DNA from 3 places in the Rhizobium sp. CRRU65 genome. Region 3 is predicted to be linked to each of the others. Evidence: predicted binding sites of a transcription regulator. Region 3 holds the regulator's gene; each other region holds the start of a gene.
The links. Region 3 encodes PhoB, which activates phosphate uptake and scavenging genes when phosphate is short. Its sites were predicted from a motif close to TGTCATNNANCTGTCAT; they were not measured.
Positions count from the first base shown of each region.

Region 1: a site for PhoB is predicted at 6,752-6,768, ahead of ACM5SV_RS07720 (DUF2794 domain-containing protein). Genes of this name have one in related genera too.
Region 2: a site for PhoB is predicted at 8,360-8,376, ahead of phnC (phosphonate ABC transporter ATP-binding protein). Genes of this name have one in related genera too.

Region 1 covers NZ_JBLYZH010000003.1:295,210-305,285, forward strand. Annotated here, with positions in the region: gene ACM5SV_RS07685 (DsbE family thiol:disulfide interchange protein) at 1-199, opposite strand, end outside; gene ccmD (heme exporter protein CcmD) at 196-375, opposite strand; gene ACM5SV_RS07695 (heme ABC transporter permease) at 378-1,139, opposite strand; gene ccmB (heme exporter protein CcmB) at 1,188-1,847, opposite strand; gene ccmA (heme ABC exporter ATP-binding protein CcmA) at 1,900-2,547, opposite strand; gene acnA (aconitate hydratase AcnA) at 2,810-5,500, shown strand; gene ACM5SV_RS07715 (DUF1223 domain-containing protein) at 5,735-6,475, shown strand; gene ACM5SV_RS07720 (DUF2794 domain-containing protein) at 6,791-7,192, shown strand; gene ACM5SV_RS07725 (GNAT family N-acetyltransferase) at 7,199-7,747, opposite strand; gene ACM5SV_RS07730 (Bax inhibitor-1/YccA family protein) at 7,858-8,586, opposite strand; gene ACM5SV_RS07735 (ABC transporter permease) at 8,767-10,076, opposite strand, start outside.
Region 2 covers NZ_JBLYZH010000007.1:304,721-314,796, reverse strand. Annotated here, with positions in the region: partial or broken gene ACM5SV_RS17495 (DNA translocase FtsK) at 1-1,321, shown strand, start outside; gene phnN (phosphonate metabolism protein/1,5-bisphosphokinase (PRPP-forming) PhnN) at 1,435-2,031, opposite strand; gene ACM5SV_RS17485 (alpha-D-ribose 1-methylphosphonate 5-triphosphate diphosphatase) at 2,028-3,167, opposite strand; gene ACM5SV_RS17480 (DUF1045 domain-containing protein) at 3,181-3,876, opposite strand; gene phnE (phosphonate ABC transporter, permease protein PhnE) at 4,017-5,360, opposite strand; gene phnE (phosphonate ABC transporter, permease protein PhnE) at 5,368-6,327, opposite strand; gene phnD (phosphonate ABC transporter substrate-binding protein) at 6,456-7,361, opposite strand; gene phnC (phosphonate ABC transporter ATP-binding protein) at 7,448-8,293, opposite strand; gene ACM5SV_RS17455 (DapH/DapD/GlmU-related protein) at 8,411-9,028, opposite strand; gene phnL (phosphonate C-P lyase system protein PhnL) at 9,025-9,732, opposite strand; gene phnK (phosphonate C-P lyase system protein PhnK) at 9,855-10,076, opposite strand, start outside.
Region 3 covers NZ_JBLYZH010000031.1:14,852-24,927, reverse strand. Annotated here, with positions in the region: gene ACM5SV_RS35820 (Hsp33 family molecular chaperone) at 1-219, opposite strand, end outside; gene argF (ornithine carbamoyltransferase) at 310-1,224, opposite strand; gene ACM5SV_RS35810 (aspartate aminotransferase family protein) at 1,267-2,466, opposite strand; gene ACM5SV_RS35805 (GcrA family cell cycle regulator) at 2,887-3,420, shown strand; gene phoB (phosphate regulon transcriptional regulator PhoB) at 3,663-4,346, opposite strand; gene phoU (phosphate signaling complex protein PhoU) at 4,481-5,194, opposite strand; gene pstB (phosphate ABC transporter ATP-binding protein PstB) at 5,239-6,054, opposite strand; gene pstA (phosphate ABC transporter permease PstA) at 6,071-7,393, opposite strand; gene pstC (phosphate ABC transporter permease subunit PstC) at 7,390-8,871, opposite strand; gene ACM5SV_RS35775 (substrate-binding domain-containing protein) at 9,042-10,076, opposite strand.

The DNA.
Region 1 (10,076 bases), on a different contig from region 3:
GCAGGTTCAGCGCCGGTGCCTTGGTGCCGATCAGGGCGGAGGGAATTTCTGCGATGTTCTTGCCATGGAAATCCTGGTCGTAGAGCATCTTTGCGGCCGTGGCAGCGATGCCGCCGAAGACGATGAGCGGCAGCAGCGCCAATGCGTAACGGCTCAGCCCGCGCGGCTTGGCGGCGGTGTTTTCCGGCGTGTCGTTCATTCGCCATCCCCCACGCTGTCCTTGGGGCGCGCCGAACGGCGGCGGATGCCGGCAGCCTCAAGGGCTGCAAGTTCCCTGCGGCGGGCGCGGCCGTCGGCCCAGGTCCAGGCCGTGACGGCAATCGTCACCAGGGCTGCAAAGCCATAGGAAGCGTAGACGTAGAAGGCATGCGTCACGGCTATTCCTCCCGGCTCGCCATGCGGGCAGCAAGACGGCGCTGGGCGGCAATGCGGCGGCGCCAGATCTCGTTCCTCATCGCCATGATGTGCAGCGTGAAGAAGAGCAGGGTGAAGGCGATCGCCATGACGAAGAGCGGCCGCAGGAATTCCGGATCGATCGCCGGGCCGTCGAGGCGCAGCACGCTTGCCGACTGATGCAGCGTGTTCCACCACTCGACCGAGAATTTGATGATCGGGATGTTGACGAAGCCGACGAGGATGAGCACGGCGCTGACGCGCGCGGCCTTCGACGGATCGTCGATGGCGCGGCCGAGCGCAATCAGCCCGAGATACATCAGGAAGAGAACGAAGACGGAGGTCAGCCGTGCATCCCAGACCCACCAGGTGCCCCACATCGGCTTGCCCCAGAGCGAACCGGTGACGAGTGCAAGCAGGGTAAAGGCGGCGCCGAGCGGGGCTGCGGCTTTGGCGGAGACATCGGCCAGCGGATGGCGCCAGACCAGCGTGCCGATCGCCGAGACGCTCATGATCGTATAACACATCATCGAAAGCCAGGCCGAGGGCACATGCACATACATGATGCGCACGGTCTCGCCCTGCTGGTAATCGCCTTCGGTGGCGAAGCTTAGATAGAGGCCGACCGCGAAACAGAGTGCGGTGATGCCGGCCAGCCACGGAATGGCGCGCGCCGCCAGCGCCAGAAACCGCGTCGGGTTGGCGAGGTCACTGAATTTGCTAATGGCAAGGCTCGTTTCGCTCATGTCCGCTTCCTTACCTTGAACCGGCTTTTCCCGCAATCGAACGGCCCATCAATCCGCTGTGTTTCGTAGCGCCAGGGCGGCGGCTGCCGGGCCGATGACCGCGAAGAAGAGCGTCAGGGCAATGAGGATCAGGAAGGGTGGCAGGAAGGGGGCGGGATCCTCGACTGCGGCATAGGTGGCGCTGACGCCGAAGATCAGCACCGGAATGGTCAGCGGCAGCACGAGGATCGAGACCAGCAGGCCGCCGCGGGGCAGCGCCACGGCAACGGCAGCACCCACGGCGCCGATGAAGGTGATGGCGGGCGAGCCGACCAGCAGCGTCAGCATGGTCGCGCCGATCGCCGTCTCGTCCATGTTCATGAAGAGGCCGAGCAACGGCGAGGCGATAACGAGCGGCAGGCTGGTGGCCGTCCAATGGGCAAGGCATTTGACCAGCACGGTCAGGACCAGGGGCGTTTCCTGAATCAGCATCAGGTCGAGCGATCCGTCGTCGCGTTCGGCCTGGAACAGGCGGTCGAGGCCGAGAAGGGCGGCGAGCAGCGCGCCGATCCAGACGATGGCGGGGCCGATACGCGACAGCAGTTTGAGATCGGGACCGACGCCGAAGGGAATGACGGCGACGATGGTCAGGAAGAATAGCACGCCGATCAGCGCACCGCCGCCGGCACGGATCGAGAGTTTCAGGTCGCGGAAGAAGAGGGCGGTCATGCGTGGCGGCTCTCTGCATGTGCGGTGGACGGGGTAGCTACGTCGAAAAGCATCAACCCCATACCCCATGATCCACACCGGCAAAGCCCGTCATCTTCAATTCCTGCGAATTCCTCAGCCCCAGCGGCTGATGCGTTGCCGCCAGCACGATGCCGCCCCTTGCCAGATACGCCGTGATCAAATCGGCAAGCAGCCCGTCGGCGTTGGCATCGAGTGCCGCGGTCGGCTCGTCGAGGATCCAGACGGGACGGTGGGCGACGAGCAGTTTGGCGAAGGCTATCCGGCGCTGCTGGCCGGCGGAGAGATAACCGAAGGGAAGGTGGGTGATGCCAGAAAGGCCGACGGCGTCAGCGGCGTCCTCGACGGAAAGGGCGGCAGCGGAGCCTGTATTGCCGAGAAAGCTGCGCCAGAAATCGAGGTTTTCTGCAACCGTAAGTTCGTTCTTCATCGCATTTCTATGGCCGAGGTAGTGGCTTACTTCGCCGGCATGTCTGTCTGCCCCGCTCTCTCCATCGTGAAATTTGACGGTGCCTTTTTCCGGCCTGAGGAGGCCGGCCACGACACGCAACAAAGTGGACTTTCCCGATCCATTTCTACCGGTCAGGACAAGCGCCTCGCCGGCTGCCAAGTGAAAGGAAATGTTAACGAAAATGAGATCCTCACCGCGCCTTGCAGCCAGATTTTCGGCGGTGAGATGCATGCGTCGGCTCTTTCTTGGTTTCGGCTCGCGGCGGGGTCAAAAAATGTCCGATTTTGACTGTGCTCGGGTATGGCAAGTTTTTAGGAAATTATCTATAAGACCTGCAACCACGCCAGCGGTCGGCGTGAATTTCATCCTTGCGCCGAACTTGGAGCGTCTGTTCCACGTGCGGACAGCGGAAATGGCCGTACCCGCATCCTGATGTGCATTAAGTGCATAGGCGTTCGCACGACTGTGTTGGCTATCAGAAACGGGGTATCTCGTGTCTAAATCTCTTGACAGTTTCAATTGTCGTTCCACGCTTTCCGTCAACGGGAAGGACTATGTCTATTACAGCCTGCCCAAGGCTGAGGCAAACGGTCTGGCCGGCGTGTCGAAGCTTCCCTATTCGATGAAGGTGCTGCTCGAAAACCTGCTGCGCTTCGAAGACGGCCAGTCGGTCACCAAGGAGCACATCCTGGCCGTCGCCGAATGGCTGAACAACAAGGGTGCTGTCGAAAACGAAATCGCCTATCGCCCGGCGCGCGTGCTGATGCAGGACTTCACCGGCGTTCCCGCCGTCGTCGATCTTGCCGCGATGCGCGACGCGATGGTGTCGCTCGGCGGCGATCCCGAGAAGATCAACCCGCTCGTTCCCGTCGATCTCGTCATCGACCACTCCGTCATCGTCGACGAATTCGGCACGCCGCAGGCCTTCGCCCGCAACGTCGAGCTGGAATACCAGCGCAACGGCGAGCGCTACCGTTTCCTGAAGTGGGGCCAGCAGGCCTTCAAGAATTTCCGCGTCGTGCCTCCCGGCACCGGCATCTGTCATCAGGTCAATCTCGAATATCTCGGCCAGACCGTCTGGACCAAGGAAGAGGACGGCGAGACGATCGCCTATCCGGATACTTGCGTCGGCACCGACAGCCACACGACGATGATCAACGGTCTCGGCGTTCTCGGCTGGGGTGTGGGCGGTATCGAAGCGGAAGCTGCGATGCTCGGCCAGCCGGTCTCGATGCTGCTGCCCGAAGTCATCGGCTTCAAGCTGACCGGCAAACTCAAGGAAGGCGTCACGGCGACCGACCTCGTTCTCACCGTCGTGCAGATGCTGCGCAAGAAGGGCGTCGTTTCGAAGTTCGTCGAATTTTTCGGCCCCGGCATGGACAACATGCCGCTCGCCGACCGCGCGACGATCGGCAACATGGGCCCGGAATACGGCGCGACCTGCGGCTTCTTCCCGGTCGACGGCGAAACCATCAACTACCTCACCATGTCCGGCCGCACGCATGACCGGATCGCCCTCGTCGAAGCCTATTCGAAGGCCCAGGGCATGTGGCGTGAGGGCGACGGTTCCGAGCTCGTCTTCACCGATACGCTGGAACTCGATCTGAACGACGTCGTGCCGTCGATGGCCGGCCCGAAGCGTCCGGAAGGCCGCATTTCGCTTGAGAACATCGCGACCGGTTTTGCCGGCTCGATGGATGCCGACTACAAGAAGCCCGGCCAGTTGAACAACCGCTATGCCGTCGAAGGCACCGACTTCGATCTCGGCCATGGCGATGTGGCGATCGCCGCCATCACGTCGTGCACCAACACCTCCAACCCGTCAGTGCTGATCGCCGCCGGCCTTCTTGCCCGCAACGCCGTTGCCAAGGGACTGAAGACGAAGCCGTGGGTGAAGACCTCGCTGGCACCGGGAAGCCAAGTCGTCGGCGAATATCTCGCCAAGTCGGGCCTGCAGGCCGACCTCGACAAGCTTGGCTTCAACCTCGTCGGTTTCGGCTGCACCACCTGCATCGGTAATTCCGGCCCGCTGCCGGCACCGATCTCGAAGACGATCAACGACAAGGGCCTTATCGTTTCCGGCGTTCTGTCCGGCAACCGCAACTTCGAAGGCCGCATCTCGCCCGACGTGCAGGCGAACTATCTCGCATCCCCGCCGCTGGTCGTCGCTTATGCGCTTGCCGGCACGGTGCAGACGGATCTGACCAAGGAGCCGATCGGCGAGGACCAGAGCGGCAACCCGGTTTATCTCAAGGACATCTGGCCGACCTCGAAGGAAGTTCAGGAATTCATCCTGAAATACGTGACCCGCGAGCTTTACGAAAGCAAGTATGCCGACGTCTTCAAGGGCGACGTCAACTGGCAGGCCGTTCAGATCCCGCCGGGCCAGACCTATGCCTGGGACGACAATTCGACCTATGTGCAGAACCCGCCCTACTTCGTCGGCATGGGCAAGAAGGGCAGCGGCGTTTCCGACATCAAGGGCGCCCGCGTTCTCGGCCTGTTCGGCGACAAGATCACCACCGACCACATCTCGCCGGCCGGTTCGATCAAGGCGGCATCGCCGGCGGGCGCCTACCTCATCGACCACGACGTCGCCGTTGCCGACTTCAACCAGTACGGCACGCGCCGCGGCAACCATGAAGTGATGATGCGCGGCACCTTCGCCAATATCCGCATCCGCAACCACATGCTCGGCCCGAACGGCAAGGAAGGTGGCTACACCATCCATTACCCGTCGAAGGAAGAGACCTCGATCTACGACGCCGCGATGCTGTACAAGCAGGAAGGTGTGCCGCTCGTCATCTTCGCCGGTGTCGAATACGGCAACGGCTCCTCGCGCGACTGGGCTGCCAAGGGCACCAACCTGCTCGGCGTCAAGGCGGTGGTCGCCCAATCCTTCGAGCGCATCCATCGCTCGAACCTGGTCGGCATGGGCATCATCCCCTTCGTCTTCGAAGAGGGCACGACCTGGCAGAGCCTCGGCCTCAAGGGCGACGAACTCGTCACCATCGAAGGTCTGGAAAAGATCAAGCCACGCGAGAAGAAGATCGCCAGGATCACCTATGGCGACGGCACCGTGAAGGAGGTTCCGCTGCTGTCGCGCGTCGATACGCTCGACGAGGTAGTCTACCTCAACAATGGCGGCATCCTGCAGACGGTTCTGCGCGACCTCGCTGCCTGATTTTTAAGACACTCACATGATAATGGCCGCCGGAGAGCAGTTTCCGGCGGTTTTTCTTTGCGGCGACAGTCTTTAAACGGGGCTCACGATGATTTGTTTTACGCAAGTTCCCGTCTAGCTACGTCTCACCCGTTCGTGACTTTTCGTTTGGACCCGGAAGGATTATTCGTACGTTCATATGTCAGGGCCTCCGGTTCCAACATGCCGTCGGCGCTGAAAAAGAGGTGCAGGTGAATGTCCCCCCGTTTTTTGATTCCGCTGATCGCCGGCGTTGTTCTCTCAGGCCCGTTGCAGGCCGAAGACGGCACACCGAAAGGTGTCGTCGAACTCTTCACGGCGCAGGGCTGCTCCTCCTGTCCTCCTGCTGATGCCGCTTTCCGCAAGCTGGTGAACCAGGGCGATGTCATCGCGCTCGCCTATCATGTCGATTACTGGAACTATCTCGGTTGGGCCGATACGCTGAGTTCCAAGGAAAATACCGAGCGGCAGTATGGCTATGCCAAGACAATGGGCCGCAGCAACGTCTACACGCCGCAGGCGATCGTCAATGGACGCGGCCATCTGGCTGGCGCCGATCTCAATGGCATCAACAGCCAGATCAACACCTATAGCAGCGAAGGCAATGGGCTGACCGTTCCGATCAGTGCCGCGATGCGCGGCGATGAGCTGGAGATCAAGATCGGCGCGGGACAGGGCAAAGCCAATGTCGTGATGGTCTATTTCGACAAGGAAAAGACCATCGACGTCGAAAAGGGCGAGAACAGCGGCCAGAAGATCTCCTATCTCCACAGCGTCACCAATGTCGAAACCGTCGGCATGTGGGACGGCAAGGCGACCAGTCTGACGCTGCCGGCTAGCGTGCTGCAACGGCCGCAGCTCGAGGGCTGCGCGATTCTGCTTCAATCGGCAACCGCAGACGGCGATCCGGCTGCGATCCTTGGCGCGACCGTGGTGATGGCTGGCAAAAATATCTGAAATTTCATCCGGCTGCGGATGAAATGCTGGGGCGGCCCGGCCGAGCGTATTCGGGGCTGGGGTTAAGGTCGATACGCTCCGCCGGGCCCTTTGGCGCGCTGGCGCCAAACTGGAGCTCATAAATCTCCTGCAAATGAGGCGCTGTTTTGACTGAAATGCGGCGCTGCGGAGAAACCGTTGGCCTGCCCAGCGCCCTTGCGCGAGAGACGCGCGGCGCTGTAGTGCGGCTGAATGTGACAGCCGGCACTCTTGCAATTTGCGGCAGCTCGGGCAAACTGTCACTCTCCTGTCATATGTGGAGGCCTTGTGAGACTGATGACAGATCAGCCGGATTTGCGACACGGCGAAAGCCGTTCCGTCGACCACAGTTCCTCAGTCGTCGTCGATCTCAGGGAATACAAGCAAAGCAAGGACCCGCTTCCGGTGACCTTCCACCGGCGCGAACTGGACGCGATCCTCTGGATCTACGGTCGGATGGTCGGTGATGGTGAATGGCGCGACTACGCCATCGATCACCTGAAGGACAGGGCGGTCTTTTCCGTTTTCAAGCGTTCCGGCGAAATGCCACTCTTCCGCATCGAGAAAAACCCGAAGCTCGCCGCCAAGCAGGGCGCCTATTGCGTGATCAGCGTCAACGGCACGATCCTGAAGCGCGGTCACGAGCTGAACCAGGTGCTGAAGGTGTTCGACAAGGCCCTGAAGCTCGTCGACAAATAGGGCGCATTACAGCGTGCCGGGATAGGCTGACGGGTCCGGATCTGTGCTCGTGCCTTCGCCGAGGGGGCGCTGCATGAACATCGTATCCAGCCAGCGGCCGTGCTTGTAGCCGGTGCCCTTCATCAGGCCGACCTCCTCGAAGCCAGCCTTGCGATGGAGCGCGATCGAGGCGGGGCTGGCGCCACCGATGACGGCCGCCATCTGACGAAAGCCGAGGGTGGTGCAGCGGGTGATCAGTTCGGCGAGCAGCGCCTTGCCAATGCCGCGGCCGCGGGCTTGCGGCGCCAGATAAATCGAATCCTCGACCAGCCAGCGATAGGCAGGACGCGTGCGGAAGGCCGAGGCATAGGCGTAGCCGAGCAGAGTTCCATCCGCATCGGTTGCGGCAATATAGGGATATTGCTGGCCGACGATCGCCGAAAAACGTAGTGCCATCTCGGCCTCGGAGGGCGGGACGATCTCATAGCTCGCGACGCCGTTCAGGACCGATTCGCGATAGATATCGGCAATGGCAGGAATATCGGCGTTCGAAGCATCGCGCAGGAGGAAGGACATTTCAGCAGCATATCCATAAGGGCGGAAAGGACTTTCTAAAACCATTCCGTGAAAGCCTAGGCAACAAAAAAGGCGGCCGAAGCCGCCTTTTCGATCTCAGTCGGTCCTGCTTATTTACGGTTGCCCATGAACTGCAGCAGGAACATGAAGAGGTTGATGAAGTCGAGATAGAGCGTCAGCGCACCCATGATCGCCTTGCGACCGGCCACGGCAACGTCATCGGCTTCCAGGTACAATTCCTTGATCCGCTGGGTATCGTAGGCGGTGAGGCCTGCGAAGATCAGGACGCCGAGCACCGAGATGGCGAACTGCACGGCAGACGACGCCAGGAAGATGTTGACGATCGAGGCGATGATCAAGCCGAAAAGACCCATCATCAGGAACGAACCCATCGCCGACAGATTACGCTTCGTCGTGTAGCCGTAAAGCGACAGCGCGCCAAAGGAGGCGGCGGTGACGAAGAAGGTCTGAACGACGCTCTGACCCGTGTAGATCAGGAAGATCGACGAAAGCGACAGGCCGACGAGCGCGGCGTAGACCGCAAAGGTCGTCTGGGCGGCGGCCACCGTCATCGTATTGATCCGGAAGCTCAGGAAGAACACCAGAGCGAGCGGCGCCAGAATGACCACCCACTTCAGCGGGCTTACATAGATCGCCTGACCGAAAGCGGTCAGCTCGCCATTGGCGAAGGCGAATTGGAACGACAGATATGCGGCCACACCGGTGATCGCCAGACCCAGCGCCATCAGGTTGTAGACCTTGAGCATATAAGCGCGCAGGCCTTGATCAATCATCTCGCCGGTCTGAGCGCGGCTTTGATAGTTACGAAGATCAGCCATAGTTTCCTCTTACAAGCTCCGATGGAAATACGGTGTCGGGGTTTTCGACCCGGGCGCCGCTGCGGAGCTCCAGCATGCCTGCGGATAATATGAGGCTTTCGCCGTTTGCAAACAAGAGGCTTGCAAAGGCTCGATCGGTTAAATCGCCGTAAGGTGAAGGGTTTGGGTGCCGCTGCCCGGTCAAAGCTCGCGCAAGACGGGTGCCGCCTTCTGCCCGAGGATGCGCCAGGTGCCGATCAGGCCGATGCCGACGGTCAGGACGAGCGCGGTGACAAGCGTCAGTCCCGCGACGTCGGGCAGAAAGGTCGAGGGCAGACGCATGATGCGGGCGACGATGAACCAGGCGGCGACGCTGCCGGCGATCAGCGCGAAGATCGCAGTCGCGAGGCCGAGGATTAGATATTCGTAGCTGAAGGCGCGGATCAGCATGGCGCGCGTGGCGCCGAGCGTCTTCAGCACCACCGCGTCGTGGGTGCGCGCCCGGTTTCCGGCGGCAAGCGCGCCGGCAAGGACGAGGATGGAAGCGAAAAGGGCGACGGAGGCCGCAGCGCGGATCGCGGTCGCGAGCTGTGCGACCAGCTGGTTGACGATATCGATCGCGTCCTTGACGCGCACACTGGTGATCGTCGGATAGGTGTTGGTGACGGTTTTCAGGATCGCCGCATCTTCGGCCGGTGTCGAAGAGGGATCGGTCAGGGTCGCGAGCCACGCATGCGGGGCGCCGCGGAAGGTATTCGGCGAGAAGACCATGACGAAATTGATCGACAGCGATTCCCACTCGACGCGGCGCAGATTGGCGATCTTCGCCGTGATATTGCGGCCGAGCACGTTGACGGTGACCTTATCGCCGATCTTGAGGCCGAGCTCATGCGCCTCTTCCGAGGAGAAGGAGACGAGCGGCTCGCCGCTGTAATCCTTGTCCCACCATTTGCCTTCGGTGAGGGCGGCGTTTTCAGGCAGGGTTTCGCCATAGGTGATGCCGCGATCGCCGTTCAGCACCCAGCGGCCGGCGGCCGGAACGTTCATCTTGGTGACGTCCTCGCCGTTGAAGGCGATGATCCGGCCGCGCAGCATCGGCACTTCGACGAGCTTGCCCTGCGGCGCTTGGCTCTGGACGAGATTGCGGAAGGCGCCGACCTCGGCGCTTTGGATATCGACGAAGAAGAAGTTCGGCGCACCCTCGTTCATCCGGCCGGTCAGCTGCCGGCGCAGGTTCCCGTCGATCAGGGTCAGCGTCACCAGCAATGCCAGGCCAAGGCCGAGCGAGAGCACGACTGAGGGCGTCAGTGCGCCGGGGCGGTGAATGTTGCCGATCGCAAGCCGCAGTGCCGGCGAATTGACGCGCGGGCTGCGGCGCGCGAGCCAGGCGATCAGCGCGGCGACCAGGCGCAGGACGACGAAGGCGAAGACGATCGCGCCGACGAAGACGACGGCGATGAAGCGGTCATAGGCGGTGAGAATAGCAAGCCCTGCAAGGGCGGCCATGAACA
Region 2 (10,076 bases), on a different contig from region 3:
GTCGCGCGTCATCGGCCTTGCCGATGATATTGCCCGCTCGATGTCGGCGCTCTCAGCCCGCGTTGCCGTGGTCCCCGGCCGCAACGTCATCGGCATCGAACTGCCGAACGTCACGCGTGAAACCGTTTATTTCCGTGAGATGATCGAGAGCCAGGATTTCGAGAAGAGCGGCTACAAGCTGGCGCTCGGCCTCGGCAAGACCATCGGCGGCGAGCCTGTCATCGCCGAGCTCGCCAAGATGCCGCATCTGCTCGTCGCCGGCACCACCGGTTCCGGCAAGTCGGTCGCCATCAATACGATGATCCTGTCGCTGCTCTACCGCATGACGCCGGAACAGTGCCGCCTGATCATGGTCGACCCGAAGATGCTCGAACTGTCAGTCTATGACGGCATCCCGCATCTGCTGACGCCCGTCGTCACCGATCCGAAGAAGGCGGTCATGGCGTTGAAATGGGCCGTGCGCGAAATGGAGGAGCGCTATCGCAAGATGTCGCGCCTCGGTGTCCGCAACATCGACGGCTACAACGACCGCGTCGCCCAGGCCCGCGAAAAGGGCGAGACCATCCATGTCATGGTCCAGGTCGGCTTCGACAAGGGCACCGGCACTCCGATCGAGGAAAGCCAGGCGCTGGACCTGACACCGATGCCTTATATCGTCGTCATCGTCGACGAGATGGCCGACCTGATGATGGTCGCCGGCAAGGACATCGAAGGCGCGATCCAGCGCCTCGCCCAGATGGCGCGAGCCGCCGGCATCCATCTGATCATGGCGACACAGCGTCCGTCGGTCGATGTCATCACCGGCACGATCAAGGCGAACTTCCCGACCCGCATCTCCTTCCAGGTGACTTCGAAGATCGACAGCCGCACCATTCTCGGTGAACAAGGCGCCGAGCAGTTGCTCGGTCAGGGCGATATGCTGCATATGCAGGGGGGCGGGCGGATTTCCCGCGTCCACGGTCCCTTCGTCTCGGATGTCGAAGTCGAAAAGGTCGTTGCCCATCTGAAGACCCAGGGCCGCCCCGAATATCTCGACACCGTCACCGCCGACGAGGAGGAAGAGACGGATGAGGAAGAAGCCGGCGCCGTCTTCGACAAGAGCGCCATGGCCTCCGAGGATGGCAACGAGCTTTACGAACAGGCGGTCAAGGTCGTCATGCGCGACAAGAAATGCTCGACCTCCTATATCCAGCGCCGCCTCGGCATCGGCTACAACCGCGCCGCCTCATTGGTGGAACGCATGGAAAAGGAAGGCCTCGTCGGCCCGGCCAATCACGTCGGCAAGCGCGAGATCGTTTCGGGACGGGGCGACGGCGAGTAATTCTGGCGAAGGCGCGGAAGGAGTACGCCGCTTGCTCCGACATCCCCTCTCCCCTCGGGGAGAGGGCAGGGTGAGGGGGCTCCTGGCACCTCGTGAATGTCTGCAGCCGCTCGTCAGGGCGCCTTGGTCAGCAATCCGTCGAGGATTTCGATCATCTTCTGCTCGGCCTCTTCGAGCGAGCCGCTATTGTCGAGCTCCACCACGTCATATTCGCCGCGCACTGTCAGCGGTCCGCGGGCGAGCCGGGCCATGATATCCTCATGCGTCTCGCGTCCGCGCGCCTCCAGCCGGCCGGCGAGCACCTCGGGGCGGGCGGTGATGTTGATGACCTTCAGGTGCGGGAAGGCGGCCTGGAACCGGTGAAGCGCCGAGCGTGAACCGTTGGCGACGACAATGTGACCTCGCGACAGCGCCACCGAAACCTCGGCCGGAATGCCGTATTTCAGGCCGTGCGCCTCCCACCAGACGGCGAAGGAGCCCGATTGCTCCATGGCGGCAAAACCTTCGAGGGAGACGGAAAGATGGTCTTCGCCGCCGGCGTCACGGTGACGGGTAATGACGCGGCGGACGAAATGCACATCGTCGCGGCCCTTGAAACGCCGGGCCGCGAGGTTCATCAGCGTGTCCTTGCCAGCACCGCTCGGTCCGACGACGACGACCATGATGCCGCGCTCGGCTCCGGCTCCGGGGTGGGGTTCGTGCGGCATCATGCGACACGGCGTCCCTGGCGCCAGACGGAGCGTGTCACCGGCACGCCGTGCGAACGATGGACGCGGACGAGATCGGCGCGCAGCCCCGTCGCGATCCGGCCGCGATCATCGAGGCTGACGGTGCGGGCGGGCGTCGACGTCACCATGGCGATCGCCTTCGGCAGGCTGATGCTCTCTACCTCATCGGCGAGGATGAAGGGCGCATGCAGCAGGCTGAGCGGCACGTAGTCGGAGGAAAGCACGTCGAGCACGCCCATTTCGGCAAGGTCGCGGGCGGCGATATTGCCGGAATGCGACTTGCCGCGCACGATGTTCGGCGCGCCCATCAGCACGCTCATGCCATGTCCGTGCGAAGCCCGGGCGGCGTCGAAGCTGGTCGGGAATTCGGCCAGGCGCACGCCGTTGTCGATCGCCTCGTCGACATGCGAGAGCGTCGCATCGTCATGGCTTGCCACGGTGATGCCGCGCTCGGCGCAGACCTTGGCGATGGCGTTGCGGTGCGGCGTCGAATTGCGCGCCGATTCTGCCTGGCGCTTGGCGACGAAACGGCCGAAGGCCTCGTCGCTGAGGCCCCGCTTCTTCTGGTAGTAGAAGATATATTGATCCATCGTCTGGAACTGACGCTGGCCGGGCGCATGATCCATCAGCGAGACGAGCCTCACATGCCGGTCGTTTTCGAAGTCGGCGAAATGTTCGAGCACATTGTCGGCCGAGACCTCGCAGCGCAAATGGATGAGGTGCTCGGCACGCAGCCTGCCTTCCGTCTCTGCCGACTGGATGGCATCGGCCATCTCGCGCATCTCGCCATGTTCGAAGCCGCCGTCCTCGTCCGCCCCCATGCGCAGGCAGTCGAACACCGTGGTAATGCCTGAGGTGACGATCTGGGCGTCATGCGCCTGGATGGCGGCGGTCTTGTTCCAGCGAATGCCGGGGCGCGGCTGATAATGGCCTTCGAGATGATCGGTGTGCAGCTCAACGAGGCCGGGAATGACGTAGTCGCCTTCGAAATCTTCGCCGGCTACCGAGTTACCCCCGGAGATGTCGGCGATCTTCCCGTCGCGGATGAGGATCGAGCCCGAGAGGATGTCGTCCTCGAGAACGATGCGGGCGTTGGAAAACACGGTCTCTTTGCTCATGTCGTCAGGTCTTTCAGCTTTTGGCGCCGGCAAGCGGCAGCCAGGAACGAACTTTGAATGGGGCGCCGCGCGTCTCCTCGATGAAGACGGCAAGGCCGGAAATCGAAAGCGGCCGGCCGGTGAAGTCGGCAAAACGCTCGGTCAGGATCGCTTTCATCACCGCGGCGCGTGTCTCGGGCACCTGGCCGCTCAGCGTCATGTGAAAGCCGAAATCCTCCATGACGTAAGGATAACCCCAGCGCTGCAGATGGGCGCGCTGGCTGTCGCTGAGCTTCTCCGGATTGCGCCGCGCCATATCGGCCTCGGAAAGCGCTGCGCGGAACGGTTCGAAGGACCTTACCACCTTCGCGGCGAAATCCTGAAGAGGTTGATGAAGAGAACCGGGAACGAGGGCAAAAAAACGGCCGAGCTGGCCGAGCACGAGCTCAGGAATCTCGAAGGCTTGCGTGCACTGGGCAAAATCCTCGGCGACGGTCAGGAGATCCTTCTCGGTGACCGAGGAGGCGAGAAAAAAGGGCGCCTTGATCGTGGCGTGAAAGCCGTAACGGCGCGGGTCGGCGGTCAGCTCGAACTGTTCTGCCGCAGCCAGTTGCGCATATTCCGGTGCCGGATAGGTCTCGCCGGTGAAAGCATTGCGGCCGAGCCAGAGCGAGGCCGCGCCGGTCAGGGGATCATCCTTCGGCGGCGAGAAATAGAGAGCGTAGCGCAAGGCTTTTATCCTGGAGATCGTCCAAATGGGGAGGGCACTGTGCAGTGATTTGGCGGCGAACCGCAAGCAGGCTCCCGGCTAAAAGATTTCCGTGACAGAATGATGATGGCGGCAACGCCGACACTGCTTTGACGGATGGATCAGTGGGCTTTCGTGCCCATCAGCCGGTGGCGCAACGCGTTCGAGGCGGTGTCGAAAATGAAGACGACGATCAGGATCAGAATGACCATGTAGGCGACGTTTTCCCAATTGGCATTGGTGCGCATGGCCTCCCACAGTTTGAGGCCGATGCCGCCGGCGCCGACAGCGCCGATAATAGTCGCGCCGCGCACGTTCGATTCCCATTGGTAGAGCGTCTGGCTGACGAAGACGGGAACGATCTGCGGCATAATGCCATAACGATGCACGAGCACGGTCTGAGCGCCTGTTGATTTGATGCCTTCCCGCGGCTTGTTGTCGATATTCTCGAGGCCTTCGGAATAGAGCTTGCCGAGCGTGCCGGTCTCGGTGAGGAAGATCGCACCGCTGCCGGCAAGCGGGCCGGGCCCGAAGGCGCGCGTCAGGAACAGCGCCCAGATCAGCATGTCGACCGAGCGCAGGAAATCGAAGAAGCGCTTCAGGATCTGGTTCAACAGGCGGTTCGGCGTGATGTTGCGCGCTGCCAGGAAGGCGAGCGGGAAGGCGGTAAGCGAGCCGAGCAGCGTTCCGAGGAATGCCATGACGATCGTCTGGAAAAGCTTGGTCCAGACGTCGCCGTGCTGCCATTCGCTGTTGTTCCAAATATCGTCGAAGGCGAGCGACAGGTTGGATTGGTCGGGCTTGATGCGCGGACCGGAGACGATGAGGCTGACGACCTCGCCGACCGGCTTGTCGAAGAAGGATGAGTGCGTGTCGAAGATGAAATTCGCCCAGCCGATGAAACGCTTGCGGATCTTCACCCGGTCGACGGATATGCTGACATTGCCGGCAAAGCCGAGATCGGCCAGCACGTTGTCGTCATAAACAGTCATCCAGCCGGGCACCGGTCCGACGACTTTGGGCGCACCGCTCAAAACGTCCACCGGGACGCTGACGCCATGCGCGGTCACGATCGTCTCGCTCTTCGAGACGGTGACGCTGCGGCTGGTGCCGCTGATCGAAACGGTGATGCTGCCGTCGGGGTTGTTGACCAGCCAATCCGGATGCGGATTGTCGCCGAGCGGCGAGAAGCGCGGATAACGGATGTCGATCGAGCCGTCACCCTCGATGCGGAATTCCGGCTGAACGTCGTAGCTCACCCATTGGCTGAGATAGATGCCGACGCGCTCCCAATGGGCTTCGGCGAAAAGTTTGGGCAGGTCGAAGAACCAGAAGGCATAAAGGCTGTAGAGCAACGTCGCGATGAGGATCATCAGCCCGCCGAAACGCTGGCGGAACGACCGGTGGAAATATTCCGGATAGCGCGTTTCTATCTCTTGCATGCGGTTTGCGTCGATCACCGTCATGGCGGCCTCAATGTTGCAGGAGGAAGGCGTGCTCGCCGACAAGGCGGCGGCGCAGCCATGCGGAGAACTGGTCGACGGCGACGATCGTCACGAACAGCAGGAGAACGAGCGCCACCGTCTTGGCGCCGAAGCCGCGCGAAATCGAAAGCTTCAGCTCCTCGCCGATGCCGCCGCCGCCGACGGCGCCGATGATGGTCGAGGCGCGCACGTTGATCTCAAGGCGCAGCAGCGCATAGGAGGTGAAATTCGGCAACACCTGCGGCAGGGCGGCAAAGCGGATACGCTCCCACCAGTTGGCGCCGACGGCCTTCATGCCCTCATGCGGCTTCATGTCGATATTCTCGGCCACTTCGTAGAAGAGTTTTCCGAGCGCGCCGATCGTGTGCAGGGTGATGGCGATGATGGCGGCGACCGGCCCGATCGACAGGATCGCCGAAAACAGCCCGGCAATGACGATTTCCGGGAAGGCGCGCAGGAATTCCATCAGCCGCTTGGTGACGATGCGCAGCGGCCATGAATTTGTCAGGTTGCGAGCGGCAAAGAAGCTCAAGGGGACGGCAAAGACGAAGGCGATGATGGTCGAAATCAACGCGACGTTGATCGTGACGATCATTAGCTCGAAATATTCGGGAATGTAGAAGGCGCCCCAGACATAGACGCGGCCCCTGTCGAAATTGAATTCCTCGCCGCCCTTGTCGTTGACGCTCGCTATATCAAACAGCGCGCGCCAGACGTCGTGCCAATCCTTGGGGATGAGCCAGCTCAGGAAGTCGAAGAGATGCGGCAGGCGGTCGAAGAAATGGCCGGCATTGCTCTCATCGGCGAAGCGGACAGAGCTGACGAAAGCCGCAATCAGGATAACCAGGCCGAGAACGGTATAGAAGCGGCGCTTGGCGACCATCCGGTCCCAGGCGGTGCCGATCTCCTTGGTGCTCTGCATCTGCGGCTGTGTATTGGCAATAGTCATCAACGCCTCGCCTACTGCGCAATTCAAAGTGCTTCAGCGTCCTTTGCGGCTCTCGAAAGGACGCGCACAGTTCTAGTCACAAGATAAAGGGCGGCCGTTTCCGGCCGCCCTGCATTCGAAAAACCCCATCAGCCGCCGATGGCAGCTTTGCGGACGTCGACGACGGCATTGTAGAAGTCGTGCTTGACGGGGGCGTAACCCTTGTAGTCGCCGCCTTCGACAGCGGCGAAGCACTTGTGGTCCTTTTCCGGCAGAGCCGTGAAGAAGGCTGCAAGCTTCGTCTGCCACTCTTCGCCGAGAGCGTTGCGAACGACGAGCGGGCCGTTCGGGATCAGCGGCGAACGCCATACTTCGACCAGCTTGTTCGGATCGACGGCGCCCTTGTCGACTTCCTTGCGGAAGGTACCGGAGGTGTAGCCGTCCTTGAAGTCGCCGATGCCGGAGCTATCGTCGACGGCAATGTCGACCTTGCCGTCATAGGCAGCGAGAAGGTTGTTCTCGTGGCCGCCGTTGAACTGGGTCGAGGCGAAGAACTTGTCGTTCGGCATGCCCGTGTCCTTCGGGATCTGCGTCAGCGGAACGAGGTAACCGGAGGTGGAATCAGGATCGGCGTAGCCGAGCTTCTTGCCCTTGGCGTCCTTGATGGACTTGATGCCGGAGGACTTCAGAGCGAGGCCGATCGAGTAATAGCCCGTCGAGCCGTCCTTCTGCTGCGTCGTCAGGATCGGCGTGACAGCCTTCGGCTCCTTGATGTAGACGGCGGCATAGCCGGAGGCGCCGAGTTCGGCGAAGTCGAGCGTGCCACCGAGCAGGCCCTGGATCACGCCGTCATAGTCGGCGGCCGGGAAGAGCGAAACCTTCTCGAAGCCGAATTCCTGTTTCAGGTGGTCGGCAAGGCAGGCATAGTTGCGCAGGCGGTCGGTTTCGTTTTCGCCGCCGAGGATGCCGATGCGGAATTCCTTGAGGTCTGCAGCGTGGGCAGCGCCGGCGAGCGCGAAGAGCGCCGTTGCCGCAAAGAGTGCTTTCTTCAACATGTTCTCTCCTATTGACCGGTGTCCCCGGCCTTCCCGTTACGAAGAAGTGTGCCCTTGACGCGGGCGCTCGATCGCGGCCGTCTCTCTCAGAGACCGGCCAGCGCCAGCGGTTGGGTGCCGGCGGATTGATTGTCTGCCCGCTCGGGGGCGATATTGATCGATGTCGAGGTCACCGTTTCGTCGATGCCGGCGCCATCCTTGTCCGTTCCGTAGATTTCCTTCACTGCTTCGGCGGTCAGCTCCGCGGGCCTGCCGTCGAAGACGACGCGGCCGCCGGCCATGCCGACGATGCGCTCACAATAGTTGCGGGCGGTGTCGAGCGTGTGAAGGTTGGTGATGACGGTGATGCCCTCGCGCTCGTTGATGTCGCGCAACGCATCCATGACGATCTTGGCGTTCAGCGGATCGAGAGAGGCGATCGGCTCGTCGGCGAGAACCATCTTCGGGTTCTGCATCAGCGCCCGGGCGATCGCCACGCGCTGCTGCTGGCCGCCGGAAAGCGTGCCGGCTGCCTGCAGCGCCGTCTGCTCGATGCCGAGGCGTTCGAGTGCCGCGATGGCATGCACGCGTTCCTCGCGGGTGAAGATGTTGAGCAGGCTCATCAGCGTCGAGCGATGATTGAGGCGGCCGAGCATGACATTGGTGAGAACGTCGAGGCGCGGCACCAGGTTGAACTGCTGGAAGATCATCGCGCAGTCGCGCTGCCAGTTGCGCAACGCCTGGCCGCGAAGCCCGGAGACCTCGACGCCGGCGAAATGAACGGAGCCGGAGCTCGGCTCCTGAAGGCGGTTGATCATGCGCAGCAGCGTCGACTTGCCGGCGCCGGAGCGGCCGATGACGCCGACCATCTGGCCCTGCGGAATGGCGAGCGTGACGGAATCGACGGCGAGCTTTTTTCCGAAACGACGTGTGACATTCTTCAGCTCGAACATCATGCTCTTCCCTTGCGATCCAGGCCTTGATCAGCATCGCATTAGTCCCGCTTGATGAACCTCGCATGTCATATTTGTGTAAGTCCTGTCACAATTCCCCGCCCCTATATCGGGGGTTTAACCGCCGTAGCGGGACAGGAAATCTTCCGCGCCCAGGTTGCGGAAATCCTGGAGCGCCTGGCGCAGCCGGTCGTGCTCCCAGTCCCACCACGAAAGCTTGTCCATCCGTTCGCCGACCTCTCTTGGAAAGCGCTCGCGGATGAGTTTGGCCGGCACGCCGCCGACGATCGCATATGGCGCGACGTCCTTCGAGACGACGGCGCCGGCTCCGATCACCGCGCCGTTGCCGACACTGACGCCGGGCAGGATCGTCGCCCCGTGGCCGATCCAGACGTCGTTGCCGATCGTCACGCGGTTTGCGCGCCGCCAGGCGAAGAAGTCCGTCTCCATGTCGCCATCCGGCCAATAGTCGGCGGCGCGATAGGTAAAATGATGCAGTGTCGCGCGCCAGGTCGGATGGTTGGTGGCGTTGATGCGCACGGCGGCTGCGATATTGACGAACTTGCCGATCGTCGCACACCAGACGGAGCCATCCTGCATGATGTAGGAATAGTCGCCGAACGTGGCCTCGCTGATGCGGCAGCGTTCGGAAACCTCGGTATAGCGCCCGAAGGTGGAATCGCTGACGGTTGCCGTCTCATGAAAATAGGGCTCGATACCCAGCTTGCGGCTCATGCGGCGATCTTTCTGGGTGAGAATTGCTGGACGTCGAGGATGCGGTCGGCGACGGCTTCGCGCACTTCTTCGTCGTGGAAGATGCCGAGAAGGGCCACACCCGCCTTCTTCTTTTCCGCGATCATGCCGACGACGACGGCGCGGTTCCTGGCGTCGAGCGAGGCTGTGGGTTCGTCGAGAAGCAGGATCGTATGCTCAGTGATGAAACCGCGCGCGATGTTGACGCGTTGCTGCTCGCCGCCGGAGAAGGTGGCGGGCGGAAGCTGCCAGAGCGTTTCCGGCAGATTGAGCCTGGCGAGCAGGGCGCCCGCCTTTTCCCGTGCCGTGACGGCGTCCTCACCGCGTGCCACCAGCGGTTCGGCAACCACGTCGATCGCCGCGACGCGCGGCACGGTGCGCAGGAACTGGCTGACATAACCGAGTGTATTGCGGCGGACGTTGAGCACCGTGCGCGGATCGGTGGAGGCGAGATCGACGATGCGTCCGTCGTGGCGGATGAGGATCTGGCCGGTGTCGACGGCATAATTGCCGTAGATCATCTTGAGCAGCGAACTCTTGCCGATGCCCGATGGGCCACCGAGCACGACGCATTCGCCCGATGCGACCGAGAAGGCCACATCGGAGACGACGGGTAGCTTGATGCCGTCGCGCAGATGCATGGTGAAGCTCTTCGAGACTTCGGAAACGACGAGGGGCGTTGCCATGATTTCTTCTTCCTTGGTTTCGCCGCGCGTCTGAAAAGACGCGCAAAGGACGCTATAACATTTTGAATTGCTGCATAATTTTGCCCTTAAATGGATTCCGATAAGGAATTATGCAGTCGCGCTCAGACTTGCAGGATCGAGGAGACGAGCAGCTGCGTATAGGGTTCGCGCGGGTCGTCGAGCACGCGGTCGGTGAGCCCGTGTTCGATGACGTAGCCGTCCTTCATCACCATCATCCGGTGCGAAAGCAGGCGGGCGACGGCGAGATCGTGGGTGACGATGATGGCCGAAAGACCGAGATCGTTGACGAGGCCGCGCACGAGATCGAGCAGGCGCGCCTGCAC
Region 3 (10,076 bases):
GAACTTCAGCGAGGTGCCGAGCAGCACCGTCAGCACGACGACTTCGGCAAGCAGCCGGGCAACGGGTGCGGGATAATGATGACGCTCGAGGATGGCGTCGAGCATCGGGCCGAGCTGGACGGCGCGGCCGCGCACATCCAGCCCTTCCACCTGGAAGGGGACGACATGGTCATCGCCGGCGAAATCAAACTGGCCGAGGGCGGCTGCAGCTTCTGCCATGGCTTTTAACTCCTAGTTTCAGAGCGATGGGCCAGCGTGCCCTTCGCTCACGCGGTCGCGAGTCTGTCTCTCGCGACGTCCGATTATGGTTCAGATCGCGCCCAGGCACCAAGCAAGAATCGACTTCTGCGCATGAAGACGGTTTTCCGCCTCATCGAAGACCACGGATTGCGGACCGTCGATCACTTCGTCCGTCACTTCCTCACCGCGATGAGCGGGCAGGCAATGCATGAACAATGCATCATTGCCGGCTTTCGCCATCAAGGCCGCGTTGACCTGATAAGGCTGGAAGACATTGTGACCCCGGGCCCGATGTTCCTGATTCATGGAGACCCAGGTATCGGTCACCACGCAATCGACGCCGGCGACCGCACGGTCGGCATCATGGCAAAGCATGATTTCGGCGCCCTCATTGCGGGCCCAGTTCAGATAGTGATCCTTGGGCTCCGAGCCAAGGGGCACGGCCATGTTCATGCGGTAGCCGAAGCGGGCGGCACCCTCGACCAGCGAATGCAGCACATTGTTGCCGTCGCCGGTCCAGGCGATGGTCTTGCCCTTGATCGGGCCGCGGTGCTCTTCGAAGGTCATGATATCGGCCATAATCTGGCAGGGATGGGTGTCATCCGTCAGCGCATTGATGACAGGCACGGTCGCATGCTGGGCCAGCTCGACCAGCCGCGAATGCTCGGTGGTGCGGATCATGATCGCATCGACATAACGCGACAGCACCTTGGCGGTGTCGCCGATCGTCTCGGCGCGGCCGAGCTGCATCTCGGTGCCGGACAGGAACAGCGTTTCGCCGCCGAGCTGGCGCATGCCGACGTCGAAGGAGACGCGGGTGCGCGTCGACGGCTTCTCGAAGATCATCGCCAGCATCTTGCCGGCGAGCGGCTTGTCGCCCTGGCCCGCCTTGAAGGCCTGCTTGCGGGCGAGCGCATCGTTCATGATCGTTCTGAGATCGGCTGATGTGACCGCCGAAAGATCGAGGAAGTGTTTAGGGCTCATATCGTCTTCTTACCTGTGCTGCGCCCGAAGGCGGCAATTTCTTCAAGCCGTCTTCTTGACCTTGGAGGCGCGAATGCTCTCGGCGGCGCGCTCGACGCGGGAAAGGCCCTCGCGGGCTTCCTCGGCGGTGACCACGAGCGGCGGAAGAAGGCGGATGACATTGTCGCCGGCAGGCACGCCGAGCAGATGGGCGGCGCGGATCGCCTGCAGCAGTTCGGCTGAGGGAACGGCAGCCTTGATGCCGAGCAAAAGCCCTTCGCCGCGCACGTCCTCGATCACATCGGGATAACGATCCTTCAGCGAGGCGAGGCCCTGGCGGAAGACAAGTGCTACGTCGCGCACCTGCTGGAGGAAGCCATCGGCAAGGATGATGTCGAGCACGGCGCTGCCGACGGCCATGGCAAGCGGATTGCCGCCATAGGTCGAGCCATGCGTACCGGCCTTCATGCCGGAGGCGGCCTCTGATGTGGCAAGGCAGGCGCCGAGCGGGAAACCGCCGCCGATGCCCTTGGCGACAGCCATGATGTCGGGGGTGACGCCCGACCATTCATGGGCGAAGAGCTTGCCGGTGCGGCCGACGCCGGTCTGGACTTCGTCGAGGATCAACAGCAGGCCGTTCTCGTCGCAGAGCTGGCGAAGCGCCTTCATGAACTCAGGCGTGGCAGGACGGACGCCGCCCTCGCCCTGCACCGGCTCGATGAGGATGCCAGCCGTGGCATCGGTGATCGCGGCGCGGACCGCTTCGATGTCGCCGAAAGCCACCTGATCGAAACCCGGCGCCTTGGGGCCGAAACCTTCGAGATATTTTTCCTGGCCACCGGCGGCGATCGTCGCCAGCGTCCGTCCGTGGAAGGCGCCTTCGAAGGTGATGATATGGAAGCGCTCGGGATGGCCCTTGGAAAACTGGTAGCGGCGCGCCGTCTTGATCGCGCATTCGAGCGCCTCGGCGCCCGAATTGGTGAAGAACACCTTGTCGGCGAAGGTAGCGTCCGTCAGCCGTTTTGCCAGACGCTCCTGGCCGGGGATCTCATAGATGTTCGACAGGTGCCAGACCTTGTCTGCCTGCTCCTTCAGTGCGCCGACCACATGCGGATTGCTGTGGCCGACGGAGGTGACGGCGACGCCGGCGCCGAAATCGAGATATCGCTCGCCAGTTTCGGTGATCAGCCATACGCCCTCGCCTCGCTCGAACCGCAGCGGGGCACGAGAATAGGTGTCATAAAGCGGCGCGGCTTCAGCCATGGCGCGATCTCCATCAAAGTTGCCGGGCAATGACTCCGGCTAAGGAAACCAGGCCCGAAAAATCAAAAATGCCGCCTTGCGGCGGCGAGTGGCACTATTTCCTTTTCGCGCTGCAATGTCAACAAAACGGCGCCCTTAGCGTATGCAGCACAGGTGTACAGCGGCATTTTCAGTCTTCAACAGGCATTATTGCAGAAATGCCACGCAGGGACAGCAAGTTGGGGAAAACTACGAATTCGATTCATCCGGATTCATGCGACTCTTGTCACGGAGTCAGGCTCACACTAGGTTAAAGATCAATTACTAGACTGCATGCGGCGGAACTAGTCACCAAAATTGATCAAGCGTTTCTTGTTTCGGAGCTCCCGGGACAACGGTGAGGGATTCTGCCATCACCAACGCAAAAGGTGGAGACAGGGCATGAACTGGACAGACGAGCGGGTCGAGAAACTCAAGAAGCTTTGGGCCGAAGGACTGAGCGCGAGCCAGATCGCGGCACAACTTGGCGGTGTCAGCCGAAACGCGGTCATCGGTAAAGTGCACCGGCTGTGCCTTCCCGGCCGTGCCAAGGCCGGCGGCACCAACACCGCGGCGCGAACGCCGAAGCGCAATACATCGGCGCCGCGCGCGCCGAACTTCGCCTCTCGCATCACCACCCGCACCGTCACCCGCCAGCAGGGCGCGACGATGCTGAAGGAAGAGATCGAGATCGAAACGATCGAGGAAATGGAATACGTGCCGAGAGGCAATGTGGTGGTGCCGATTTCCCGCCGCCTCGGCCTGACGGAACTGACCGAACGCACCTGCAAGTGGCCGGTCGGCGATCCGCTGAAGGATGACTTCCATTTCTGCGGCTGCGAGTCCCCCGACAATTCGCCCTATTGCGGTTATCACCAGAAGCTTGCCTACCAGCCGGTGAATGAACGCCGCCGGGCAGCGGCGCGGGCCAGCTGAACGGGCTGACCATCGTTAGAATGCAGAAAACGGGCCGAGTGGCCCGTTTTTTTATGCGCGGATGGAAGCTCAGGTTTCCCTCCGTCATGCTCGGCCTTGTGCCGAGCATCTGATCACCTCAACTACTTGAGGGAAAAAACTTTATTTTCAAATACTTCATTTGGCGTGCGCAGATCCTCGGCACAAGGCCGAGGATGACGTCGCGGGTTTTGCCAGGGCTCAGCAGGCTCAGATGAAAGCCCTCAGGCTTCCATCGAATAACCGGCGCCGCGGACGGTGCGGATGACGTCCTGCATGTTGGAGAAATTCAGCGCCTTGCGCAGGCGGCCGACATGGACGTCGACGGTGCGCTCGTCGACATAGATATCGTGGCCCCAGACACCATCCAACAGCTGTGAGCGGGAGAAGACCCGGCCCGGCGACGACATCAGGAATTCCAGCAGGCGGAATTCGGTGGGGCCGAGGCGGACTTCGCGGGTCTTGCGATGGACGCGATGGGTCTCACGGTCGAGCTCGATGTCACCGCATTTCAGCACCGTCGACAGCACCTCGGGACGGGCGCGACGCAGCATCGCCTTGACGCGGGCAACGAGTTCGGGGGTCGAAAAGGGCTTGACGACATAATCGTCGGCGCCCGTCGACAATCCGCGGACACGCTCGCTCTCTTCGCCGCGCGCCGTCAGCATGATGATCGGCAGACGCTCGGTCTCCGGCCGCATGCGCAGGCGCCGGCAGAGCTCGATGCCGGAGACGCCGGGCAGCATCCAATCAAGGATGAGAAGATCGGGCGTGCGCTCCTGAAGCCGCATTTCGGCTTCGTCGCCACGAAGGATGGTATCGACCTCGAAGCCTTCCGCTTCGAGATTGTAGCGAAGAAGCACGCTGAGGGCTTCCTCGTCTTCAACAACTGCAACTCTCGGGATCATGCGTGTCGGTCTCCTCGCGCATGATCCTTAAACCAGGGTGATTTAAGCAATGCATCCTGCGCAAATTTAAAAATTGGCTGCGACCTCTTTGCGCGCCCGGACGGGCGCGCACGCAAGCGGCGGGGTGTGGGCAGTTATTCGGTGACCGCGCCGACGGTGTTGGCGCTGTCGTCCTTCGGCCGATCGCCTTCCGGCTGCGCGCCTGTCGTCATGTAATAGATCGTCTCGGCGATGTTGGTGGCGTGGTCGCCGATGCGCTCGATGTTCTTGGCGCAGAAGAGAAGATGCGTGCAGCTGGTGATGTTGCGCGGATCTTCCATCATGTAGGTCAGGAGCTCGCGGAACAGCGAGGTGTACATCGCGTCGATCTCGTTGTCGCGTTCGCGGATCGCATTCGCCTTGTCGGCGGAACGATTGGTGTAGACGTCGAGCACTTCCTTGAGCTGGACGAGCGCCAGCTCGGACAGATGCTCGAGGCCGCGGGCGAGCTTGCGGGGAACGCCGGTGCTTTGGACGGCGATGACGCGCTTGGCAGTGTTCTTGCCGAGGTCGCCGACGCGTTCGAGATCGGCGGCGATGCGGATCGAACCCATGATTTCGCGCAGGTCCGCGGCCATCGGCTGGCGGCGGGCGATGGTGACGATCGCCTTGTCGCCGATTTCGCGTTCGGCGTGATCGAGGATCACATCGTCGGAGATGACCTTCTGCGCCAGCGCGGTATCGCCGTTGACGAGCGCCCGTACGGCTTCGGCGACCATCTGCTCGGCCAGGCCGCCCATTTCGGAAATCCGCCTGGACAGGAACTTCAGATCATCATCATAGGCAGAATAAATATGTGTCGATGCCATGGGGCTTTATCCTCGAATAACGGAAAGGCTTGGTGACGCCAAAATCAGCCGAAGCGACCCATGATATAGTCCTGGGTGCGCGGATCGTCGGGATTGGTGAACATCTTGTCGGTGTCGTTCTCCTCGACGAGATTGCCGAGGTGGAACATGGCGGTGCGCTGCGAAACACGCGCGGCCTGCTGCATGGAATGGGTGACGATGACGATCGTGTAGTTCTCGCGCAGCTCGTGGATCAGCTCCTCGACCTTGGCGGTGGCGATCGGGTCGAGCGCCGAGCAGGGCTCGTCCATCAGGATGACTTCCGGGCTGACGGCGACGGCACGGGCAATGCAGAGGCGCTGCTGCTGACCGCCCGACAGGCCGGTGCCGGATTCGTGCACGCGGTCCTTGACCTCGTTCCAGAGACCGGCGCGCTGCAGGCTGGTCTCGACGATCTGGTCGAGATCGGCCTTCGACTTGGCAAGGCCATGGATGCGCGGGCCATAGGAGACGTTTTCATAGATCGTCTTCGGGAACGGGTTCGGCTTCTGGAAGACCATGCCGACGCGGGCACGAAGTTCGACGACGTCGATATCGGGATCATAGATATCGTCGGTATCCAGCGTGATCTTGCCGGTGACGCGGCAGCCGTCGATCGTGTCGTTCATGCGGTTGAGGCTACGCAGGAAGGTCGACTTGCCGCAGCCGGACGGGCCGATCAGGGCGGTTACGGTGTTTTCGCGGATGTTCAGGTTCACATCGAATAGCGCGCGCTTTTCGCCGTAGTAAACCGAGACATCCTTTCCGATCATCTTATACGGGACGTTGCTCATCTTGTGATCCAGCGCCTTTTCAACTGCAGCTTCCGTCAACATGTTCATGATCTTGTAACTCCGTTTACCAGCGGCGCTCGAAGCGACGACGCAAGAGGATGGCGCCCATGTTCATGACGATCAGGAACAGGAGCAGGACGATGATGGCACCCGAAGTACGCTCAACGAAGGCACGTTCGGCCTCGTTGGCCCACATATAGACCTGTACGGGCAGAGCCGTCGAGGGATCGAGCGGTGTCGTCGGCGCGTTGGCGACGAAGGCGACCATGCCGATCAGAAGCAGCGGCGCGGTTTCGCCGAGCGCATGCGCCAGGCCGATGATCGTGCCGGTGAGGATGCCGGGCATGGCGAGCGGCAGAACATGGTGGAACACCATCTGCATCTTCGAAGCGCCGAGGCCGAGGGCCGCGGCGCGGATCGACGGCGGCACGGCGCGAAGGGCGGCGCGCGTCGCGATGATGATCGTCGGCAGGGTCATCAGCGTCAGCACCAGGCCGCCGACCAGCGAGGCCGAGCGCGGCAGGCCGATGAAGTTGATGAAGACGGAAAGACCGAGCAGACCGTAGACGATCGAGGGGACCGCAGCGAGGTTGTTGATGTTGACCTCGATCAGGTCCGTCAGCTTGTTCTTCGGTGCGAACTCCTCGAGATAGATCGAGGCGGCGACGCCGATCGGCAGAGCAAGCACGAGGACGATCAGCATCAGGTAGAGCGAGCCGATCAGGGCGACGCCCAGGCCCGCGGCCTCCGGACGGCTGGAATTGCCGTTGACGAAGAGGCCGGTATTGAACTGCTTGTGGAGAGCGCCGCTCGCCTTCAACTCGTTCATCCAGCCGACCTGCTTGTCGTTGACCTTGCGGTTCTTCTCATCGACCGACAGATCGATCTGGCCCTTGTTGGCGCTGTCGACATTGGCGTCGGCAAGCACCGTGACATTGACCGTCTTGCCGATGATGGACGGATCGGCGACGACCATGTCGCGCAGCTGGACCGGCGCACCCTTGGAGAGCATGGCGGATGCATCGCGCACATCGGGACGGCTCGCGGCATTGACGTTCAGCTGCTTGACGATCGCGTCGCGCAGGAGAACCGGATAATTGGCGGCGATCAACACCGAAGGGTCGGTCGCACGCTTGTTGTTCGGGTCGATCGTCTTCTCGGAGAATTCGATCGGCAGGGTGATCGCCGTCTGCTGGAAGGCGGTATAGCCCTTGCCGATCACCGTCCACAGCAGGATGAACAGGAAGACGAGACCGAAGGTGATGGCGGCGATGCCATAGGCCTGGAACCGGCGCTCGGCGGCATAGCGGCGCTTGATGCCGATATCGCGGCGCACCGGCGCCTTGGAAACGGTGACGCCTGATGTGGGAGAAACAATATCCGTCATTCGTACTGCTCCCGGTATTTGCGCACGATGTAGAGCGCATAGATATTGAGGCAAAGCGTGATGCAGAACAGGGTGATGCCAAGGGCGAAGGCAACCAGCGTCTGCGGCGAGGTGAACTCAAGGTCGCCGGTCAGCTGGTTGACGATCTTGACGGTCACCGTCGTCATCGGCTCGAAGGGGTTGATCTGGATGCGGGCGGCGACACCGGCGGCCAGCACGACGATCATGGTTTCGCCGATGGCGCGCGAGGCGGTCATCAGCAAGGCGCCGACAATGCCGGGAAGAGCGGCCGGCAAAACCACTTTCTTGATGGTTTCGGAGCGTGTGGCACCAAGACCGAGCGAACCGTCACGCAAGGTCCGCGGCACGGCGGTGATGATGTCGTCCGACAGCGAGGAGACGTAAGGGATCAGCATGATGCCCATGACGATGCCGGCCGTCAGAACGCTCTGCGCCTGGATGAAGTTGCTGTAGTTGCCGGACAGAAGGCCGCTGATCTGGGCAGAGAAATCGCGCAGGAACGGGCCGACGGTGACGAGCGCGAAGAAGCCGTAGACGATCGTCGGAATGCCGGCGAGCACTTCGAGGAGCGGTTTGGCGACGCCGCGCAGCTTCGGCGAGGCGTATTCGGCCATGTAGATGGCGGCAAAGAGGCCGACCGGCACGGCGACCAGCATGGCGACCAGACCGATATAGATCGTGCCGAGCAGCAGCGGGATCAAGCCGAACTGGCCGAAGGACGAGCTGCCGGCGCCGGCAAAGCGTGGATCCCAGACGGTGCCGAAGAAGAAGTCCATGGCGGGAACGGCCGCAAAGAAGCGGGCGGCTTCCGACAGCATGGAGAAGACGATGCCGATCGTCGTCAGGATGGCGATCGAGGAGGCAAGCAGCAGGCCCCAGAGCATGACGCGCTCGACCCGGTTGCGGGCGCGGAAGCGCGGAGCGATGGAACGCAGCGCATAGAAGGCGCCGGCAACGGCGAGAGCGAAGACGATCGCCGTCATGGCGATGCGGCTCGTCATGCTCATCGCGTTGAGCTTTTTGGCGGCGTCGAGCATGTAAGGCAGCGGCTGGCTGGCAAGCGGCACGCCCTTTTCGAGGAGCTTGGCCTGCAGGGCAGCCGGATCGTTGGCGACCGCGGCAGTTTCATCCGAGGTCAGCATCGTCATGCCGCGGGCAACCGTCGCCACCGTCGAATAGCCGAGATCCTGCTCGACTGCGGCTTGCGCTTTGATGTCGTCGGGGAAAGCACCGCGAACCGAGGACTGGATGATGCCGGGGCTGATGGAGAGCCAGAGGCAGAGGACGAGCAGGGCGGGAAGAACTGCCCAGATCGCCGCATAGGCGCCGTAATAGACCGGCCGTGAATGCAATGCGGAGGATCGGCCTCCGGCAAGCGCCGTGGCACGACTGCACGCGACCAGATAGGCGGCGGCACCGATCACCACAAGGCACAAAAGTATGATGGATGTGCTCATTCGTTACGTCCCCAGGCCCATAGCCCCCAAAAAGCCCGGCAGCTTCATCAGCCTGCCTTCAGCTTCCAATCATGGAGAAGGAATTCCAACCCTGCAGCTCCAGAACCGCTGGCGCGCAGGGACATAAGCAACGCCGGCGCGGGCCAAGAAGGACCGCGCCGGCAAAATGATTACATGGACTTGCCTGCTTCGACGTCCTTGCGGATTGCGTCGCGCTCTGCGTCCGGAGCGGCAACGAGGCCGTATTCGACGAGCGGGCTGTCGGGGCCGATCATCTGGTCGGATACGAAGAAGTTGACGTATTCCTTCAGGCCCGGAACAGCGCCGAGATGTGCCTTCTTGACGTAGAAGAACAGCGGGCGGGAAACCGGGTAGGTGCCGTTGGCGATCGTTTCGGTGGACGGAACGATACCGCTCATGCTCGCAACTTTGAGCTTGTCGGCATTGTTTTCATAGAAGGAAAGGCCGAATACGCCGACGCCGGTCTTATTGGCGGCGATGCGTGCGAGGGTTTCCGGATAGTCGCCGTCGATGTCAACGGCAACGCCGTCCTTGCGGACTGCGACGCAGGCCTTGCCCTGGGCAGCCTTGTCGGCGATTTCCTTGGCGATGACGTCAGTTGCGCCCGAAGCCTTGCAGCCGGCGGCGAGAACGTTCTGTTCGAAAACTTCGCGGGTGCCGTGCTTTTCGCCCGGGATGTAGGCAGCGATATCAACAGCCGGAAGCTTCGGGTTGACTTCCGACCACTTCTTGTAAGGGTTGGCGACGAGCTTGCCGTCGACGACGACCTGGGCTGCGAGGGCCTTGTAGATGTCGGCAGGAACGTAGGCGACGTCAGGGTTGGAAGCGTCGGTTGCGAAGACGATGCCGTCGTAGCCGATCTTGACTTCCTGGATGTCGGTTACGCCGGCAGCCTTGCAGGCTTCGGCTTCGTTCTTGTTGATCGGACGCGAAGCGTTGGCAATGTCGATGGTGTCTTCGCCAACGCCCTTGCAGAATTCCTTCAGACCAGCGCCCGTGCCGCCGGATTCAACGACCGGCGTCTTGAAGTTGGTGAAGGTTTCGCCGAAGGACTCGGCAACGATCTTTGCGTAAGGCAGGACGGTGGACGAACCAGCAACCTGAATCTGGTCGCGGGCGACGGCAGCGCCAGCGAAAGCAGCAGTTGCGGCGAGCGCGGCAACGGTGAGCTTAAAGGTGTTCAT